DNA from 3 places in the Mesorhizobium sp. U510 genome. Region 1 is predicted to be linked to each of the others. Evidence: predicted binding sites of a transcription regulator. Region 1 holds the regulator's gene; each other region holds the start of a gene.
The links. Region 1 encodes PhoB, which activates phosphate uptake and scavenging genes when phosphate is short. Its sites were predicted from a motif close to TGTCATNNANCTGTCAT; they were not measured.
Positions count from the first base shown of each region.

Region 2: a site for PhoB is predicted at 3,646-3,662, ahead of ppk2 (polyphosphate kinase 2). Genes of this name have one in related genera too.
Region 3: a site for PhoB is predicted at 2,357-2,373, ahead of phnC (phosphonate ABC transporter ATP-binding protein). Genes of this name have one in related genera too.

Region 1 is NZ_CP180532.1:242,286-248,721, forward strand. Features, by position in the region: gene ACLGL5_RS02980 (sugar ABC transporter permease) at 1-465, opposite strand, end outside; gene xylF (D-xylose ABC transporter substrate-binding protein) at 611-1,651, opposite strand; gene ACLGL5_RS02990 (ROK family protein) at 1,925-3,175, shown strand; gene phoB (phosphate regulon transcriptional regulator PhoB) at 3,188-3,877, opposite strand; gene phoU (phosphate signaling complex protein PhoU) at 3,897-4,604, opposite strand; gene pstB (phosphate ABC transporter ATP-binding protein PstB) at 4,630-5,433, opposite strand; gene pstA (phosphate ABC transporter permease PstA) at 5,430-6,281, opposite strand; gene pstC (phosphate ABC transporter permease subunit PstC) at 6,285-6,436, opposite strand, start outside.
Region 2 is NZ_CP180532.1:3,997,067-4,003,502, reverse strand. Features, by position in the region: gene ACLGL5_RS20865 (DUF8605 domain-containing protein) at 1-191, shown strand, start outside; gene hemB (porphobilinogen synthase) at 341-1,372, shown strand; gene ACLGL5_RS20855 (dihydrofolate reductase family protein) at 1,757-2,404, shown strand; gene ppk2 (polyphosphate kinase 2) at 2,618-3,538, opposite strand; gene ACLGL5_RS20845 (aldo/keto reductase) at 3,821-4,864, shown strand; gene ACLGL5_RS20840 (glycosyl transferase family 90) at 4,881-5,852, opposite strand; gene ACLGL5_RS20835 (hypothetical protein) at 6,051-6,197, shown strand; gene ACLGL5_RS20830 (DUF982 domain-containing protein) at 6,252-6,436, opposite strand, start outside.
Region 3 is NZ_CP180532.1:6,920,943-6,927,378, reverse strand. Features, by position in the region: gene phnE (phosphonate ABC transporter, permease protein PhnE) at 1-307, opposite strand, end outside; gene phnD (phosphonate ABC transporter substrate-binding protein) at 364-1,272, opposite strand; gene phnC (phosphonate ABC transporter ATP-binding protein) at 1,421-2,278, opposite strand; gene ACLGL5_RS35585 (DUF1868 domain-containing protein) at 2,513-3,223, opposite strand; gene ACLGL5_RS35580 (DapH/DapD/GlmU-related protein) at 3,309-3,926, opposite strand; gene phnL (phosphonate C-P lyase system protein PhnL) at 3,923-4,630, opposite strand; gene phnK (phosphonate C-P lyase system protein PhnK) at 4,633-5,409, opposite strand; gene ACLGL5_RS35565 (alpha-D-ribose 1-methylphosphonate 5-phosphate C-P-lyase PhnJ) at 5,406-6,305, opposite strand.

The DNA of each region.
Region 1 (6,436 bases):
CATATAGGCGATGATGAAGCCCTGGAACGCGCCGATCAGGAGACCAAGCGCCACGCCAGCCGCCAGCGCGATGATCCAGAGCCAGGGGTTTCCAAGCTGGAAACCGACGACGCGGATGAGGAATTCAGCCTGCGCCACGCCCATGATCATGCCGATCACGCCTTCGACGGATCCAACCGAGAGGTCGATGTTGCGCATGACGATGACCAGCACCATGCCGGTCGCCATGATCGCGACCGACGAGGTTTGCACCGACAGGTTCCACAGATTGCGCGGTGTCAGGAAAAGCCCGCCCGACAGGATATGGATGCCGACCCAGATGACCAGCAGTGCACCGACCATGCCGAGCATGCGCGTATCGAGTTCGGTAGCCTTGAGGAACCGTCCGACGGCGCTGAGTTCGGATGCACGCGCCTTGTCCGCTGTAGTGCTGCCGACCGGTTGATTAGAGGTCGTGTCGGTCATGCTATCCTCCCACCGGTTTACCGTCTGGCGCGGGTACCGAACATGGATGCTATTTGCTTTCCGCGGTCATTTGAAGCGGGAAGCCCCTTGAGAAACGCCGCGGCTTTTGGGCCGCGGCGTCGATATCGAACGGTATTGCGCCGTTTTAGTTGCAGGCGGCGACGCTGCCGGCGGCGACGCCCGCGCAGACTTCGTCCTTCTTGATCCAGCCGGCGTCGATGACGACGTTGAGATTGTCCTTGGTGATGGCCACCGGGGTCAGGAACAGCGACTTGACGGTGTTGCCGCCGGGCGTCGTGAAGTCCTTCACACCGGCGATGTCGGTCATCTTCTTGCCGTCGGCCAGCTGCGAGGCGATCTCGGCGGCGTTCTTGCCGAGTTCGCGCGCGTCCTTCCACACCGACACGGTCTGGGTGCCAAGCGCGATGCGGTTCAGCGCGGCATGGTCGCCGTCCTGACCCGAAACCGGCACGGTGCCGGCAAGACCCTGCGCCGTCAGCGCCGCGACGACGCCGCCGGCGGTGCCGTCATTGGCCGCGACGACCGCGTCGACCTTGTTGTCGTTGGCGGTCAGGAACTGCTCCATGTTCTTCTGGGCGTTGGCGGGCAGCCAGCCATCTGTATAGGCCTCGCCGACATTCTTGATCTTGCCGCTGTCGATGGCAGCCTTGAGCACTTCCATCGAGCCCGCGAACAGGAAGTCGGCGTTCGGATCGGCGCCCGAGCCCTTGATGAAGACATAGTTGCCTTCCGGCTTGGCCTTGAACACCGCGCTGGCCTGCAAGCGGCCGACTTCCTTGTTGTCGAAGGTCAGGTAGAAGACGTCCTTGTTCTCGATCAGCCGGTCATAGCCGACGACCGGAATGCCTTCGTCCAGCGCCTTCTGCACGGCCGGGCCGATGGCCGAGGCATCCTGGGCCAGGATGATCAGCGAATTGGCGCCCTGCGAGATCAGGCTCTCGACATCGGTAAGCTGCTTGCCGGGATTGGATTGCGCATCGGCGGAAATATACTTGTCGCCGGCGGCCTCGATCGCCTTCTTCATGGCGGCCTCGTCGGTCTTCCAGCGCTCTTCCTGGAAGTTGGACCACGAAACGCCGATGACCTTGTCCTTCGCCTGCGCGACCGACGCAAGCGTCAGCGACATGGCGACACCCGCCAGGATGGCGGCTGTGAATCTCTTCATGATATTCCTCCCTGCGCCGCGTATGGCGCGACCAACTGGCCCTAAGGCCGGCACAGAGGCCCTATTTTTTCGAGCCTCGAAAAAACACTGATCCAACACCGGAACGCTGTCAACAACGATTCTGATGGATTTTGATGTCCCTCTGAATTTTTTTCGAGCTTCGCAATAAATAAATGACAGCACAGGCCGCTTCTGCCAGTATTTGACCGTATCGCCGGCAGCGTTCGAGGGAGGACCGGAAGAACCGCGGCGACCGGGAGGATGTGAAAAAACATGTCGGTCGGAATCCGCCACGACGATCTGCGCCGGCGCAACCGCGCCATGGTGATCGCGGCCGTGCGCCGGGCCGGCCGGCCCTCGCGCACCGAGATCGCAGCGACCACCGGCCTCAGCCATTCGACCATATCGGCGATTTCCTCCGACCTGATCGGTGAAGGCATCCTGGCCGAGGGCAAGCCGAGCGAGGCCGGCGCGCTGAAACGCGGCAGGCCGCAGGTCGGCCTCGGCCTCAATCCGGAGGCCGCGGCTGTGATGACCGTGGTGCTGTCGCTGAATTTCCTGTCGGTCGCAGTCATCGACTATGCCGGCCAGGTGATATCGGAGGAACAGCGCCGGCTGGACACGCTGACCATGTCGCGCGAGGCGCTGATCGGCGAGTGCGTGGCCATAGTGCGGCGGCGCCTCGAGGATCCCGACATCGACGTACGCAGCGTCGCCCGCATCGCGCTGGCGATCCAGGGCATCACCGACACCGAGGCCCGGGCGATGCTGTGGTCGCCGATCACACCGCAGACCGACATCGCCTTCGCAGACATACTCGAAGCAGAGTTCGGTATCCCCGCCACCATGGAAAACGACTGCAACATGATGGCGGTGGCGCTGCGCTGGCGCGATCCCGAGCGCTACCGCGACGACTTCATCGCCATCCTGCTTTCGCACGGCATCGGCATGGGGCTGGTGCTGAAGGGCGAGCTGTTCACTGGCACCCATTCCTCAGGCGGCGAATTCGGCCACATGATCCACCGGCCGGGCGGCGCGCTCTGCCGCTGCGGGCGGCGCGGCTGTGTCGAGGCCTATGCCGGCAATTACGCCATCTGGCGCAACGCCAGGCAGCTCAGCGAGGACACCGAGCCGGTGGCCGATGTCAGCGACGCGCAGATGCGGGCGCTGGCCGCGACGGCACGGGAACGGGACGGGCCCGAGCGCGAAGCCTACCGCAAGGCCGGGGAGGCACTCGGCTACGGCCTCGGCAGCCTGTTTGCGCTGATCGATCCCGCGCCCGTCGCCATGGTCGGCGTCAGCGCCGCTGCCTTCGACCTGATCGAGCCGGCATTGCGCGAGGCCATCGCCCAGACCGCCGGCGGCCAGCACTCGAAATCGATCTCCTTCGACACCGAGCCGAACGAACTGCCGCTGATCCGCGAAGGCTGTGCCATGCGCGCGCTGACCTTCGTCGACCAGGAGATTTTCGCGCCCGGCGTGCAAACGAAAGCAGGCCCTGCCGCGAAGAAAAACGTCGCCTGAGTCAGTTCGTGCTCAATCCTCGCGGATCGCGTAGCCCGCCCCACGGATGGTGCGGATGACATCCGGCATGCGGCCATTGTTGACCGCCTTGCGCAACCGGCCGACATGCACGTCCACGGTGCGCTCGTCGATGTAGATCGTCTCGCCCCAGACATTGTCGAGCAGTTGGCTGCGCGAGAACACGCGCCCGGGGTGCCGCATCATGAATTCGAGCAGGCGGAATTCGGTCGGCCCGAGCCGGATCTCGCTCTTCTTGCGGTAGACCCGGTGCGATTCACGGTCGAGCACGATATCGCCGACCTTGAGCACGCTGGACAGCACTTCCGGCTTGGCGCGGCGCAGCAGCGCCTTGACGCGGGCCATGAATTCCGGCGTCGAGAACGGCTTGACCAGATAGTCGTCGGCGCCGGTGGAGAGCCCACGTACACGGTCGCTTTCCTCGCCCCGGGCGGTCAGCATGATGATCGGCAGCCGCTCGGTCTCGGGCCGCATTCGCAGGCGCCGGCAGAGTTCGATGCCGGACACCGCCGGCACCATCCAGTCGAGCACAAGGAGGTCGGGCACGTTCTCCTGCAGGCGGATTTCGGCTTCGTCGCCGCGGGTCACCACCTCGACCTGGTAACCCTCCGATTCCAGATTGTAGCGGAGGAGCACGCCGAGCGGCTCCTCGTCCTCCACCACCATGATGCGTGGTGCGATCATCGATTGATTACCCCTGCGCTCAGGCCGCCGGCGCCGACATCGCCGTCTCGTCCTGTTTTGGACGATTGGCGGGCAGTTGCGTGCCGGTCAGGACATAGTACGCATTCTCGGCGATGTTGGTCACATGGTCGCCGATGCGTTCGAGATTCTTGGCGCAAAACAACAGATGCGTGCAAGCCGTGATGTTGCGCGGGTCTTCCATCATATAGGTCAGCAATTCGCGGAAGACGGAGGTGTATTTGACGTCGATGCGCTCGTCGTCGGCGCGCAGCTTCGCCAGTGCCGCGGCATCGCGCGCCGCATACTCCTCGATCACACCCTGCACCTGGATCAACACCAGCTGCGCCATGGCGTCGATGGAATGCGACAGGTCGCGCGGCGTGGCGCTGAGGCCGACAGTGCCGACGCGCTTGGCGATGTTCTTGGCAAGGTCGCCGATGCGTTCGAGGTCGCCGGCCATGCGGATCGAGCCGACGACATGGCGCAGGTCGTCGGCCATCGGCTGGCGCTTGGCGATCAGCGTGATGGCGCGGTCGTCGAGTTCGCGCTGGCGCGCATCCATGATGGCGTCGTCGGAGACGACGCGCTGAGCGAGAGCATTGTCGGAGTTCAGCAGTGCCTTGGTGGCGCCGCCGACCATCGAGCCGGCGAGATCGCCCATGTCGCTGATCAGCCTGCTGATCTGTCCGAGATCCTCGTCGAAGGCTGCGACTGTGTGTTCGGCCATGATCCTGGTCCTCGTATGCGTGCGATCAGCCGAAGCGGCCGGTGATGTAGTCTTGCGTGCGCTTCTCGCGAGGCGACGTGAAGATCTTCTCGGTGCGGTCGAACTCGACCAGTTCGCCCAGATACATGAAGGCGGTCTGCTTCGAGACGCGCGCCGCCTGCTGCATGTTGTGGGTGACGATGACGATCGTGTAGTCGGCCTGCAACTCGTCGATCAGCTCCTCGATCTTGGCGGTCGACAGCGGGTCAAGCGCCGAGGCCGGCTCGTCGAGCAGGATCACCTCCGGCTTCACCGCCACGGTGCGGGCGATGCACAGCCGCTGCTGCTGGCCGCCCGACAGGCTGAGGCCGCTGGCATTGAGCTTGTCCTTGACCTCGGTCCACAGCGCCGCGCGCTTGAGCGCCTGCTCGACACGGCCGTCCATCTCGGCCTTGCTGATCTTCTCGTAGAGCCTGACGCCGAAAGCGATGTTCTCGTAGATCGACATCGGGAACGGCGTCGGCTTCTGGAACACCATGCCGATCTTGGTGCGCAGCAGGTTGAGATCCTGCGAACGGTCGAGGATGTTCTGGCCGTCGAGCAGCACCTGGCCCTCGGCGGTCTGCTTGGGATAAAGCTCGTAGATGCGGTTGAAGACGCGCAGCAGCGTCGACTTTCCGCAACCCGACGGGCCGATGAAGGCGGTGACGCTGCGCTCGGGCAGCGACAGCGTGATATCCTTCAGCGCCTTCGACTGGCCGTAGTAGAAGTTGAGGTTCTTGACCTCGATCTTGGCCTTGGTCACCGCCTCGGCGGCGATCGTCATGTCTGGAGACAACATCTGGCTCATTTGTCCTCTCTGCGTCCGGTCAGGCTGCGCGCAAAGATGCTGAGCGCGAGAACCGTCAATGTGATTATGAGTGCACCGGTCCAGGCCAGCTGCTGCCATTCCTCATAGGGGCTGAGAGCGAACTGGAAGATGGTGACAGGCAGGCTGGCCATCGGCGCGTTGAGATTGCTCGACCAGAACTGGTTGTTCAGCGCCGTGAAAAGAAGCGGTGCGGTCTCGCCGGAGATGCGGGCGATGGCCAGCAATATGCCGGTGACGATGCCCGAAAGCGCGGCGCGATAGGCAACCGAGCGGATGACCACCCAGCGCGGCGCGCCGATCGCGGTGCCGGCTTCGCGCAAGGCGTTGGGCACCAGGTTGAGCATGTCCTCGGTGGTGCGCACGACGACGGGGATGACCAGGATGGCGAGTGCTACGGCACCGGCGATCGCCGAGAAATGCCCCATCGGCCGCACCATAAGCTCATAGACGAACAGGCCGATGATGATCGACGGCGCCGACAGCAGGATGTCGTTGATGAAGCGCACCACCGTGGTGAGCTTCGAGAAGCGGCCATATTCGGCCATATAGGTACCGGCCAGCACGCCGATCGGCGTGCCGACGATGATGCCGATGATGGTCATCACGATGCTGCCGTAGATGGCGTTGAGCAGGCCGCCGGCGTCGCCGGGCGGCGGCGTCATTTCCGTGAAGACCGAGAGGGAGACGCCGGCCAGGCCCTTGTAGAGCAAGGCGCCAAGGATCAGCGCCAGCCAGGCAAGGCCGATGCCGGCAGAGATGACGCACAGCGTCATCATCACGCCATTCTTGCGCTTGCGGCTTTGGTGAAGCGATGCGGCTGTCGACATCGGTCAGGCTCCCGTGCGGGCGTCGATGCGCATCAGCATGTAGCGGGCGATGGCAAGGATCAGGAAGGTGATAACGAACAGGATAAGGCCGAGCGCGACCAGCGAGGAGGTGTAGAGATCGCCGACCGCTTCGGTGAATTCGTTGGCGATGGTCG
Region 2 (6,436 bases), 3.2 Mb from region 1:
CCGGTGGCGCGCAAGCGCTCGCCGGCAGCATCGTCTGGAGCGACAAGGATCTCGGCTGGATCGCCGATTGGCGCCTCGCCGATCACGGCAAGACCTATCGCTGGCAGGTGCGTGGCGTCAGCTTCGACGAGGCGTTCCGCGTGGCAATCGGAGGCGCTGCGCAGATTCTTTCGGGTAATGGCCAGCCCTGACCGGATAGATATGGCGGGACGCGCCCATCTCTGCTTTGCCGAGCATCTGCCTACAAGGCAGAGATTGGCGACTTCGGCCTGGCACAATCGTGTCGCATTGGTCAGCGGCAAGGGCTCGTGGTAAAACCCGCTGATCCGGAGTATTGGCCATGAACAAATTCACCCCGACAAAGCCAGCCGGCGCGCGTAGCGTCGACGACGTGACCGGCAGCCGCCGTCTGCGCCGCATGCGCAAGGCCGACTGGTCGCGCCGCCTGGTACAGGAGAACCGGCTTTCGGTCGACGACCTGATCTGGCCGATCTTCGTTGTCGAGGGCAGGAACGTACGCGAGCCGATCGCCGCCATGCCGGGTGTCTTCCGCCTGTCGGTTGATCTTGCCGTCAAGGAGGCCGAACGCGCGGCCAAGCTCGGCATTCCGGCACTCGCCACCTTCCCCAATGTCGAACTGGCCCTGCGCGACCAGACCGGCTCGCACATTCTCGATCCGGAAAACATCATCAACCGCGCCACCCGTGCGATCAAGGACGCGGTGCCCGGGATCGGCATCATCACCGACGCCGCGCTCGACCCGTTCACTAGCCACGGCCATGACGGCATCCTGCGCGACGGCATCATCGTCAACGACGAAACGGTCGAACAGGTCGCGGCGGCGGCCGTCATCCAGGCAGCGGCCGGCGCCGACATCATCGCGCCATCCGACATGATGGACGGCCGCATCGGCGCCATCCGCGACGCGCTCGATGCCAACGGCTTTCAGGACGTCGCGATCATGTCCTATGCGACGAAGTTCGCCTCGGCCTTCTACGGCCCCTATCGCGAGGCGGTCGGCACCGCCGGCCTGCTCAAGGGCGACAAGAAGACCTATTATATCGACCACGCCAATTCGGACGAGGCGGTGCGCGAGGCCGAACAGGACATTGCCGAGGGCGCCGACATGCTGATGGTCAAGCCCGGCCTGCCCTATCTCGACATCATCCGCCGGCTGAAGGACGAGTTCCAGATGCCGACCTTCGCCTACCAGGTGTCGGGCGAATATTCGATGATCAAGGCGGCGGGCGCCAATGGCTGGATCGACGGCGAGAAGGCGATGCTGGAATCGCTGCTCGCCTTCAAGCGCGCCGGCTGTGACGGCATCCTGACCTATTTCGCGCCCGAAGTGGCCGAAATGCTGAAGGGGTAGACCGGCCTCCCCGGCAAAGCCTTTCAGTAGACGTCACCAGTCTTTCCACCGGTCGGCGGTTCTTTCGAATTCCAGCAGACAAAAACCGGCAGCCGCGGCTATGATAGCCGCACGGCCGGAGGCGGCCGGCAGCCGCACCTCGCCCGAAGGTATGGCGGACGCCTCCAGAGGATGCTTCTGATCCATTTCATGGTTGGGCGATCGGCGGCCGTCCCAGCGGCCGGTTGTCATCCGAACCGATCATCACGAAACAATAGGGACACCGCTTGGCGGCGAGATCCGGGTATGTGTCTTTTCGCCTTAGAAAATAGCGCTTGCAATTCGCAACCGGTTTGCTAAACAGCAACCGATTGCAAAATACAACTGGTTATCGAGGAGGCTTTCATGTCCAAGCTGCGTGTCAACGCATTCACCCTATCGCTCGACGGCTATGGCGCCGGTCCCGATCAAGATCTGCAAAATCCGCTCGGCATCGGCGGGGAATCCTTGCACAAGTGGTTTGTCGACACCCGCACCTTCCGCAAGATGGTGCTCGGAAAAGATGGCGGCACCGCCGATGTAAACGATGGGTTCGCGGAGCGCAGTTTCGAAAATGTCGGCGCTTGGATTCTCGGCCGCAACATGTTCGGGCCGATCCGCGGCGAATGGCCTGACGACAACTGGAAAGGCTGGTGGGGCGACAACCCTCCCTACCACGTGCCGACTTTCGTGCTGACGCACCACGCGCGGGCACCCATCACGATGGAAGGCGGGACGACCTTTTATTTTGTGACCGACGGCATCCATTCGGCGCTCGAGCAGGCGAAGGCGGCGGCTGGCGGCAAGGATGTGCGGATCGGTGGCGGCGTCGCCACCATCCGGCAATATCTGCAGGAGAGCTTGATCGACGAGATGCATCTTGCAATCTCGCCGGTGCTGCTTGGCAAGGGCGAGCACCTCTTCGCCGGCCTGGATATGTTGAAGCTCGGCTATCAATGCACCGAGCAGGTGGCGACGGCGCTTGCCACGCATGTGGTGATCAAGCGGGGTTAGCCACTTTCTCCCCGTTCCACGGGGAGAAATGTCCGGCAGGGCAATGAGTGGCGGCGCCGACGTTTGGAGGTTAGAGCGTCCGATGGCAATAAATTCATCAACGCCAGCGCCGCCCTTCGGCGTTCGTTGTTCGAAAAGCCAAGCAGTTGGCTTTTCGTCTGCTGCGCAGACCACTCCTCACCTCCCCGTGACACGGGGAGAATGAAAAGGCGCTCAATACTTCTCCGGCACGTAAAGCTCGCGCGGCAGCGTCTGGCGCTCGTATTCGGGATTGAAGACGCGTTCCGGCAGCGTGATCTCCTCGTGCGGGACCTCTTCATACGGCATCTGCTTGAGCAGATGATCGATGCAGTTCAGCCGCGCCCGCTTCTTGTCATTGCCCTCGACGATGAACCAGGGCGCCTCGGGAATATTGGTGCGGGCGAAGGTCTCTTCCTTGGCCTTGGTGTACTGCTCCCAGCGCACGCGCGATTGCAGATCCATCGGCGACAGTTTCCACTGCTTCATCGGGTCATGGATGCGCATCAGGAAGCGCATCTGCTGCTCCTCGTCGGTGATCGAGAACCAGTATTTGACCACTGTGATGCCCGAGCGCACCAGCATCCGCTCGAACTCGGGGACGTCGCGGAAAAATTCCTCGACCTGGCCCGCATCGGCAAAGCCCATCACCCGCTCGACTCCGGAGCGGTTGTACCAGGAGCGGTCGAACAGCACGATCTCGCCGCCTGCCGGCAGATGCGGAACATAGCGCTGGAAGTACCATTGCGACTTCTCGCGTTCGGTCGGCGCCGGCAGCGCAACGACGCGGCAGATGCGCGGGTTGAGCCGCTGTGTTATGCGCTTGATGACGCCGCCCTTGCCGGCGGAGTCGCGGCCCTCGAAAATCACCACCAGCTTCTTCTTGTGGTAGGCGACCCAGGACTGCAGCTTGATCAATTCGGACTGCAGCGTGATCAGGTCGCGAAAATATTGCATGCGGTCGATCGAAGGCGGATGCGCGTTCTTGTAGATCTTGGCGATCTCCATCGACAGCGCCGGCTCCGACATTTCGAGCTCATAGTCTTCGTCGAGCGTGTCGGCGAGCTCGGCTTCGAGCCAGTCCTTGGCGGGAGAATTCTGTCTTAGCTCAGTCATTTGCACTGCTCCGCTTGCAAGCCCTGTCGGTTCCCGTACGGCGCCCAAATTGCTGGCCAGCAGCCTGGAAAGGGAAACACCTGAGCCGACTTCAATATAGACCGGCAGTGACGGTTTTATTGCAGCTCGGGCGCGATATATGCCGCCGGAGCGTCTGCTCTGTCCAATCGATCCATCACCATGCCATGGCGACAAGCCGCCCGAATTGTCCTACAAATCCACGGTCGCATTCCGGGCTCCCCCTTGGCCCCGCCGCCATTCAACACAATCGCGAGGACTGACATGGAATACCGCACCCTTGGCCGTTCGGGCCTTAAGGTTTCGACACTGACTTTGGGCACCATGACCTTCGGCGGCACCGGGCCTTTCGCCGCGGTCGGCAACAGCGATCTTGCCGAAGCCAGGCGCATGATCGACATGTGCATCGACGCCGGCATCAACCTCATCGACACCGCCAATGTCTATTCGAACGGCCTGTCGGAGGAGATCATCGGCGAAGCGCTCGGCGGCAAGCGCAGGAACGACGTGCTCATCGCCTCCAAGGCGCGCATGCGGATCGGCAGCGGACCGAACGACGAAGGCCTGTCGCGCCACCATCTGATCCGCGAATGCGAGAAGAGCCTGAAGCGGCTGAGGACCGACGTCATCGACATCTATTTCGTCCACCAGTGGGACGGGCTTACCCCGGTCGAGGAAACGGTCGCGGCGCTCGACACTTTGGTCAACCAGGGCAAGGTGCGCTATATAGGCTGCTCCAACTGGTCCGGCTGGCAGGTGATGAAGGCGCTCTCGATCAGCGACAGCCGCCACCAGCAGCGCTTCGTCACCCAGCAAATCCACTACACGCTGGAGGCGCGAGAGGCGGAATATGAACTGCTGCCGATCTCGGTCGACCAGGGACTGGGCGTGCTGGTCTGGAGCCCGCTCGCCGGCGGCCTGCTGTCCGGCAAATACCACCGCGACAGCCCGACCGCACGGCAACTCGCTGGCTGGTCCGAGCCGCCGATCCGCGACGAGGACCGGCTCTGGCGGATCGTCGATGTGCTGGTCGAGATCGGCAAGGCTCGCGGCGTATCGGCCGCTCAGGTGGCGCTGGCCTGGCTGCTCGGCCGCCCCGCCGTCTCCTCGCTGGTGATCGGCGCCCGCAACGATGCCCAGCTCAAGGATAATCTCGCTGCCGCAAGCCTGGCGCTCAGCCCTGAGGAACGCCAGCGCCTCGACGCGGTCAGCCGGCCGCCCGTGCTCTACCCCTATTGGCACCAGCAACTGACGGCAAGGGATCGCTTCGGCCCCGCCGACATGGTTCTCGACCGTAGCGTGATCTGACCACCAGGCGGAGGCGCTAGCCCTGGATGAAGCGCCACAGTTCGGGATCGGGTTCGATCTGGCCGCTGAGCACGAAATATTTGTAGAGCACGAGCAGGGAGATCGCCTGCTCGTGCCGCTCATTGGAGAATTTCCGGCAATAGGCGTTGGCTGCGGCGATGATGCGCTCGGCCTGCGCCGGATGCCGTTCGAAATAGCGCACCTTTTCGCTGAGATCGGCAAAATCCGGATCGAGCGGCACATAGTGGACATTGGCCTCGAGCTGCCGCTCCGCAAACCATGTCTCGTATGTCGGTGGCGGCATCAGGCAAAGCGACTTCGAGTTCAAGATCCATTTGAGGTTGGTCGCCACGTCATTGCCCTCGAGCGAGACGATGTAGCGGTAGCGCTGGTGCTGGCTGATGCTGAGAAAGGGCTTGGCGTATTCGGCCGGTGCGTTCGGCTTATGCGAGCCGGCATCGCAGAACGGCAGGTCGCGCACCGCTTGCAGAAACCGTGTCCTGATCGGATTGTTGAGATCACCACGCCAGACCACCATAGGCAACTTGTCGGCGAACGAGGTGGCGTCAGCCGGCATCTGGAAGTGGCGGAACTTGTCGAGCTTCATGATGACCGCGTTCTGGTCGTCATCACGGATCGGCCGATCCTTGACGATCGTCGGCACCTTCGGTACGTCCCTGACGTCGCCGAATTCGACGTCGATGAGCAATCCGGGATCGAAATAGCGGGCGAATTCCTTCAGGTCGTAATAGTACATGGTCGGCGTGAAGGGCAGTTTGCTGATGCGCACCGCATTGGCGCTTGGCGCGAAACCATCCTGCAGCTTGTTGTAGTCATTCAGCCGCCGCCGCGCCGCCTCGTCGGAAAGCATGGCCTGTTCGAGGCGAGCAGCCAGCCTGCGGCGGAACAGGGCTTGTGGAATGACATCGCGCACGACGTTTCGCGCATAGTAGAAAACCCGTGCCGACGTCCGCGCAATTGTGGCCATGATTTACTTGGTCAAAACAAACGGGCAGCTCTCAAATACGCTGGCGCCCCGCGTTTCCTACATCATTATGGCGCCGATCTGGCAAGCCCCCACGGATCTCCGGGGCCGTGCACTCGCACTGTCGTTTCAGCTGTTGTGTTTGACGGCTAATGCTCCTAGGCAGGGTCGGAGCCGCAAGGCAGGTCAAAAGGAGCCGATATGGCGCGAGCACCAAACTACGATCAGGAACGCAAGGAACGCGACCGGCAGAAGGCGGCGAAGAAGGCCGAAAAGCTGGCGGCCAAGGTTGCCGCGCGCGAACGTTCCAAGCCCGAGGCAGAGATCGAAAACGAAACGGCGGAATGACGGCAAAAGGCCCGCATATGCGGGCCTTGCCTCAATCCAGCCAATGGCTCTGCGTCAGGCAGGAGCCTTGTCGCTGACAAAAACGTCCACTTCGCGCGCCGCGGCGATAAAGGCACGCCGCGCGTTCATGGCCGGCTTGTCGCCGGCCAGCGCATCGTGGCAGGCCTGCAGCGCCGCGCGATGCTTGGGACTGCGCTTGCCGGGCCAGCTGTTGAGGAGGTATTCGGATGCCTCGCGGG
Region 3 (6,436 bases), 300 kb from region 1:
AATTGTATTCCTGGGTGCCGGTGTCATGCGGCGAGGCGATGTCGAACAGTGCCCGCCAGACGTCGTTCCAATCCTTTGGGACCAGCCAGCTCAGAAAATCCAGAATATGCGGCAGCCGGTCGAAAAAGTGCCCGGCATTGGCTTCGTCGGCGAACCACATGCTCGCGAGCATCGCGGCGAGCAGCAGGCCGACGCCGAGCACTGTATAGAACCGACGCAGCGACGTCTGGCGTCGCCAGGCATCGGCCATCTGCTGGGGGGCGCCAGAAGAGGCTGTCAATGAGGGGGCTGTCACGGAAAGGGTCATGATCGGAGATGCAAAAAGGGGCGGTGCTTTCGGCACCGCCCTTTCCGATTTCGCCGTTAGCCGCCGATGGCTGCCTTACGGGCTTCGACGATGACGTTGTAGAAGTCTGGCTTGACCGGAACGTAGCCGGTGAAATCGCCACCTTCGACGCCCTCGAAGCAAGCCTTGTCCTTCGTCGGCAGCTCGGTGAAGAAGGCGGCGAGCTTGGCGGTCATCTCGTCACCGAGCGCGGTGCGCACGACCAGCGGGCCGTTCGGGATCAGGCCCGAGCGCCAGACTTCGACGAAGTCGTTCGGGTCGACGGCGCCCTTGGCGACGACCTTGTGGAAGGTGCCGGAGGTGAAGCCGTTCTTGAAGTCGCCGATGCCGGAGGAATCATCGACCGCGACATCGACCTTGCCGTCGCGCACGGCCAGGATGTTGTTCTCATGGCCGCCGTTGAACTGGGTCGAGGCGAAGAAGGTTTCGTTCGAGGCGCCGGTGTCCTTCGGAATCTGGGTCAGCGGGATCAGGTAGCCCGAGGTGGAGTCCGGATCGGCGTAGCCGAGCTTCTTGCCCTTGGCCGACTTGATGTCGGTGATGCCCGAGGTCTTCAGAGCCAGGCCGATCGAATAATAGCCGGTGGAACCGTCGGTCTGCTTGGTGGTGAGGATCGGGGTCACCGCCTTCGGGTCCTTGAGATAGACGCTGGCGTAGCCGGAGGCGCCGAGTTCTGCGAAGTCGAGCGTGCCGCCGAGCAGGCCCTGGATGACGCCGTCATAGTCGGCGGCAGGAAACAGCGAGACCTTCTCGAAGCCGAATTCGGCCTTCAGATGATCGGCCAGGCATTGGTAGTTGCGCAGCCGGTCGGTCTCGTTTTCACCGCCCAGAATGCCGACGCGGAATTCCTTCATGTCGGCGGCGTGGGCCATGCTGGTTGCCATGGCAAGCACCGAAACGGCGCTGAAAACCATCTTCCTGAACATTTGATGTCTCTCCTGTAAGTTCCGGCCCCGCGCCGGCAGCGTTCTTGATCTTGACAAGTGCCCTTGACGCGGGCGGACGATCCCAACCGCCCTTTCTTGGCCCATGATCTTTCCCGAAAACCGGATTCCACTTTTCGGGATCATGGGCTCAGTAACCCGGGAATGCGGGTTCGAGCGGTCCGGCGGATGCTGCGATCTTCTGCTTGAAGGCAACGCTGGTGGAGGTGATGGCCTCCGATATTTCGGCACCATTGCTGTCGGCGCCATAGACGAGGCGCACGGCCTCACGGTTGAGCTCTTCGGGCGGGCCGTCGAATACGACCTTGCCGGCGGCCATGCCGATGATGCGGTTGCAATAGGCGCGGGCGGTGTCGAGCGTGTGCAGATTGGTGACGACGGTGATGCCCTCGCGCAGATTGATGTCCCGCAGCGAATCCATCACCACCTTGGCGTTGAGCGGGTCGAGCGAGGCGATCGGCTCGTCGGCGAGGATCACTTTGGGCTGCTGCATCATGGCGCGGGCGATGGCGACACGCTGCTGCTGTCCGCCAGACAAGGTGCCGGCGGGCTGAAGCGCGGTGCGGGCGATGTCGAGCCGCTCGAGCGCGGCGACCGCCTCGGCGCATTCGGCGCGAGAGAACATGCCGAGAAGGTTGGACAGGGTCGAGCGATGGTTCAATTTGCCGAGCAGGACATTGGTCAGCACGTCGAGGCGCGGCACCAGGTTGAACTGCTGGAAGATCATGGCGCAGTCGCGCTGCCAGCGCCTCAGCGGCGAGCCGCGCAACCGGGAGACCTCAGCGCCGTCAAAAAAAATCGACCCCTGGCTGGGGTCGACAAGTCGGTTGATCATGCGAAGAAGGGTCGACTTGCCAGCGCCCGAACGGCCGATGACGCCAACCATCTGACCCTGCGGGATCGAGATGTTGACGTCGCTGACGGCGGTGTTCTTGCCAAATCGTCGGCTGACACCACGGATTTCGAGTGTGGCAGAGCTTGCTGACATGAGCAGGTTCCAGTCCGGACCTTGTTGATCGTCAGGCTCTCGCCTAGCGCAGCCACATGAACCTGCCGTGTCGCCAGCATGTCAGTTTTGTTACGCTCCACAGGCGCGACGGCTGAAGCGCGCCGGGCTGAAACGAATTCATGCGACGCGCTTCAGGTCTTTAGTTTTTATGCATGTCGTTCTCCCAAAACCGGGGCCACTTTCGGGCGACATGCATTGGCGCGTGACCGGCGATCAGCCAAGCACCAGCAATTCCTCGAAGTGCTTCATGTCGCGAAAGGCGCAGAAGGCGGGCGCCTTGATCTCGATCACCGGAGCCTGCCTTGCGAAAAGCGCCAGGCAGTCGTCGAACAGAGCCTGCCACGCGGCGGCGCGGTCGTCGGCAAGACGCCGGATCTGATACGCGAAGGTGATGTGGAAGACGTAGGCGTCATGATCGGGGTGCCGGTAGCCGAACGGCACCGCCAACGCATCGCGCCATTGACGCATGATGCGCACGTCCTCGTCGGTCGCGCCGGCAACGGTGAGACCGGTCGGCACGACCTCGATCACCTTGATGTTGAAAGGACCGAAGCCCTCGAAGCCCTTCAGGTGCTCCAGATAGAGGCGGGTCATGGCGTCGATGCTGGTGTCGAGCGGTACGTCCTGCGGCCAGTAAGGCAAGCGGCGGCGGTATTCGATGATGCCCTGGAACAGCGTCATATGCAGGCTGGAAACGGGCGTGAAGGCGAGCCGGTCGGCGTCGGGCATCGCCAGCATCTTCTCGCGCACCGCAAGCACGGCGGCTTCGGAAGGCGATCCGCTGACGAGATGGCTGACGACGGTGTTGCCGGGCTCGGTCAGGAAATTGCCCGAGGTGTCGTAGCGCGTGCCGAGATGCGCCGGCGGGGTCGGGTTGGTGCCGGCAAAGAATCCGAAAAGCGAGGGTCTGACGGTGTCGAGCATGGCAATCTCCTTGGGGAGATGGCGTCCTGTCCGAGTCCTGTGTCAGAGATATGAACAGGCCCCCTTATGACGGCAATGTGAGGAACTATCCCTCGTATTTCTCCAGGAATGCCTCCGCCGACAGCTCGCGAAAATCATCGAGCGAAATGCGCAGCCGCGCGTGGTCCCAGTCCCACCAGGCAAGCGCCTGATAGCGTTCGGCGGTGCGGCGGTCGAAGCGCTCGCGGATCGGCTTGGCCGGCACGCCGGCGACTATGGTGTAGGGCGCGACATCCTTCGAGACGACCGCGCCGGCGCCGACCGCCGCGCCATCGCCGACAGTGACGCCGGGCAGGACGGTCGAGCCGTGGCCGAGCCAGGTATCGTGGCCGATGGTGACGCGTTTGGCGCGGCGCTGGGCGAAGAATTCGCTCTCGTGCTCGGCGTCGTCCCAATAGTCCGAGGCGCGGTAGGTGAAATGATGCAGCGTCGGCCGCCAGGTCGGGTGGTTGGTGGCGTTGAGGCGCACGCTTGCCGCGATGTTGGCGAACTTGCCGATCGTCGCGCACCAGACAGAGCAATCCTGCATCATGTAGGAATAGTCGCCGAGTTCGCTCTCCGAAACCCGGCTGCGGTCGGCGATCTCGGTCCAGCGGCCAAGCGTCGAATTGTGTACCTCCGCCGTCGGGTGAACCAGCGGCGTCTCCGACAATTTCCTGGTCATGCGGCGAGTTTTCCTGGAGCAAAAGCGGTGACGTCGATGATGCGGTCGGCAACCGCCTCGCGAACATCATGATCGTGGAAGATGCCAAGCAGGGCGACGCCCGCCGCCTTTTTGGCGGCGATGAGTTCGATCACCACGTTGCGGTTGGTAGCATCGAGCGAGGCGGTCGGCTCGTCGAGCAGCAGGATAGGGTGCTCGGTGATGAAGCCGCGCGCGATGTTGACGCGCTGCTGCTCGCCGCCGGAGAAGGTCGCCGGCGGCAGCGCCCAGAGTTTTTCCGGCAAATTGAGCTGCGCCAGCAGGGCGCGTGCCTTGCCGCGTGCAACCTCGCGTTCCTCGCCGCGCTCGACCAGCGGTTCGGCGACGACGTCGAGCGCCGAGACGCGCGGCACGGTGCGCAGGAACTGACTGACATAGCCGATCGTTTGCCGGCGAACGGCAAGCACGGTGCGCGGGCTGGCGTTGGCGAGATCGATCAGTCCATCCTCGTGCCTGACGATGATCTGGCCCTCGTCGACGGCATAGTTGCCGTAGAGCATCTTCAGGATCGAGCTCTTGCCGGCGCCCGACGGGCCGCCGAGCACGGTGCATTCGCCCGCCCTGATCGAGAACGAGACACCGGCGACGACAGGCAGTTTGATGCCATCGCGCAGATGCATGGTGAAGCTCTTGGCGACGTCGGAAACAACGAGCGGGGTTGGCATCGTTACACCTGCAAAATGGAAGAAACGAGAAGCTGCGTGTAGGGCGCGCGCGGATCGTCGAGCACGCGGTCAGTGAGGCCGCTTTCGACGACGCGGCCGTCCTTCATCACCATCATGCGCTGCGACAGCAGGCGCGCCACCGCGAGATCATGAGTGACGACGATGGCCGCGAGACCGAGGTCGGTGACCAGTCCACGCAACAGGTCGAGCAGGCGTGCCTGCACCGAGACGTCGAGGCCGCCGGTCGGCTCGTCCATGAACACCAGCCGTGGGCCGGTGACGAGGTTGCGGGCGATCTGCAGGCGCTGGCGCATGCCGCCGGAAAAGGCACGTGGCTCGTCGTCGATACGGTCTTGCTCGATCTCGACGCGCGACAGCCAGTCGATGGCCGTGGCGCGGATCTTGCCGTAGTGGCGGTCGCCCACCGCCATCAGCCGTTCGCCGACATTGGCGCCTGCTGACACCGTCATGCGCAGGCCGTCGGCCGGGTTCTGGTGGACAAAGCCCCAGTCGGTGCGCATCAGAAAGCGGCGCTCGGCCTCGCTCATGCGGTAGAGCTCGCGGAACTGGCCGTCGCGCATGCGGTAGCTGGCGGTGCCCGACGACGGTAAGAGCCGCGTCGACAGGCAATTGAGCAGCGTCGTCTTGCCGGAACCGGATTCGCCAACGACTGCCAGGACTTCGCCCGGCCACAGGTCGAAGGAGACGTTGTCGCAGCCGACGCGCGAACCGTAGAATTTGGAGAGCGCCGAGACGCGTAGCAGCGGTTCGTCGGTCATTGTGCCGGCTCCATTTTTTCGGAAGCAAGATGGATCTCCGGAGCAAGATGGCCGCGATGGCCCTCTTGGCGCCGCTTCTCGCAATGGTCGGTGTCGGAGCAGACGAACATGTGGCCGCCATGGTCGTCGAGGATGACCTCGTCGAGATAGACATTTTCGGCCGCGCACAGTGCGCAGGGCTGGTCGAAGGTCTGCACCTCGAACGGATGGTCCTCGAAGTCGAGGCTGACGACATCGGTGAAGGGGGGCACCGCATAGATGCGCTTCTCGCGTCCGGCGCCGAACAGCTGCAGCGCCGGCGAGCGGTGCATCTTGGGATTGTCGAATTTCGGCGTCGGTGAGGGGTCCATCACATAGCGGCCCTCGACCTTGACCGGATAGGCATAGGTGGTGGCGATGCGGCCGTGCTTGGCGATGTCCTCATAGAGCTTCACATGCATGAGGCCATACTCCTCAAGCGCATGCATCTTGCGCGTCTCGGTCTCGCGCGGTTCGAGGAAGCGCAGCGGCTCGGGGATCGGCACCTGGTAGACCAGCACCTGGCCCGCGGTCAGCGGATGTTCGGGGATGCGGTGGCGGGTCTGGATGATGGTGGCGCCGGCGGTATCGGTGGTGACAGCGACATTGGCGACCTTCTTGAAGAAGGCGCGGATCGATACCGCGTTGGTGGTGTCGTCGGCGCCCTGGTCGATGACCTTCAGCACGTCATCGGGGCCGATGATCGAGGCGGTGACCTGGACGCCGCCAGTGCCCCAGCCATAGGGCATCGGCATTTCGCGCGAGGCGAACGGCACCTGATAGCCGGGAATGGCGATGCCCTTGAGGATCGCGCGACGGATCATCCGCTTGGTCTGTTCGTCGAGATAGGCGAAGTTGTAGGTGGCGATGTCGGTCATGGTGATCACATCCGCTTTGTGCTATCGAATTGGCGTCCAGGACGCGGAAACAGGGGCGAATTCAGATGAACTCGACCGGATGGATGCATCTCGGAATTGTGCTGGCGGTGTTCGCCGGCGTCGTTCTCTTT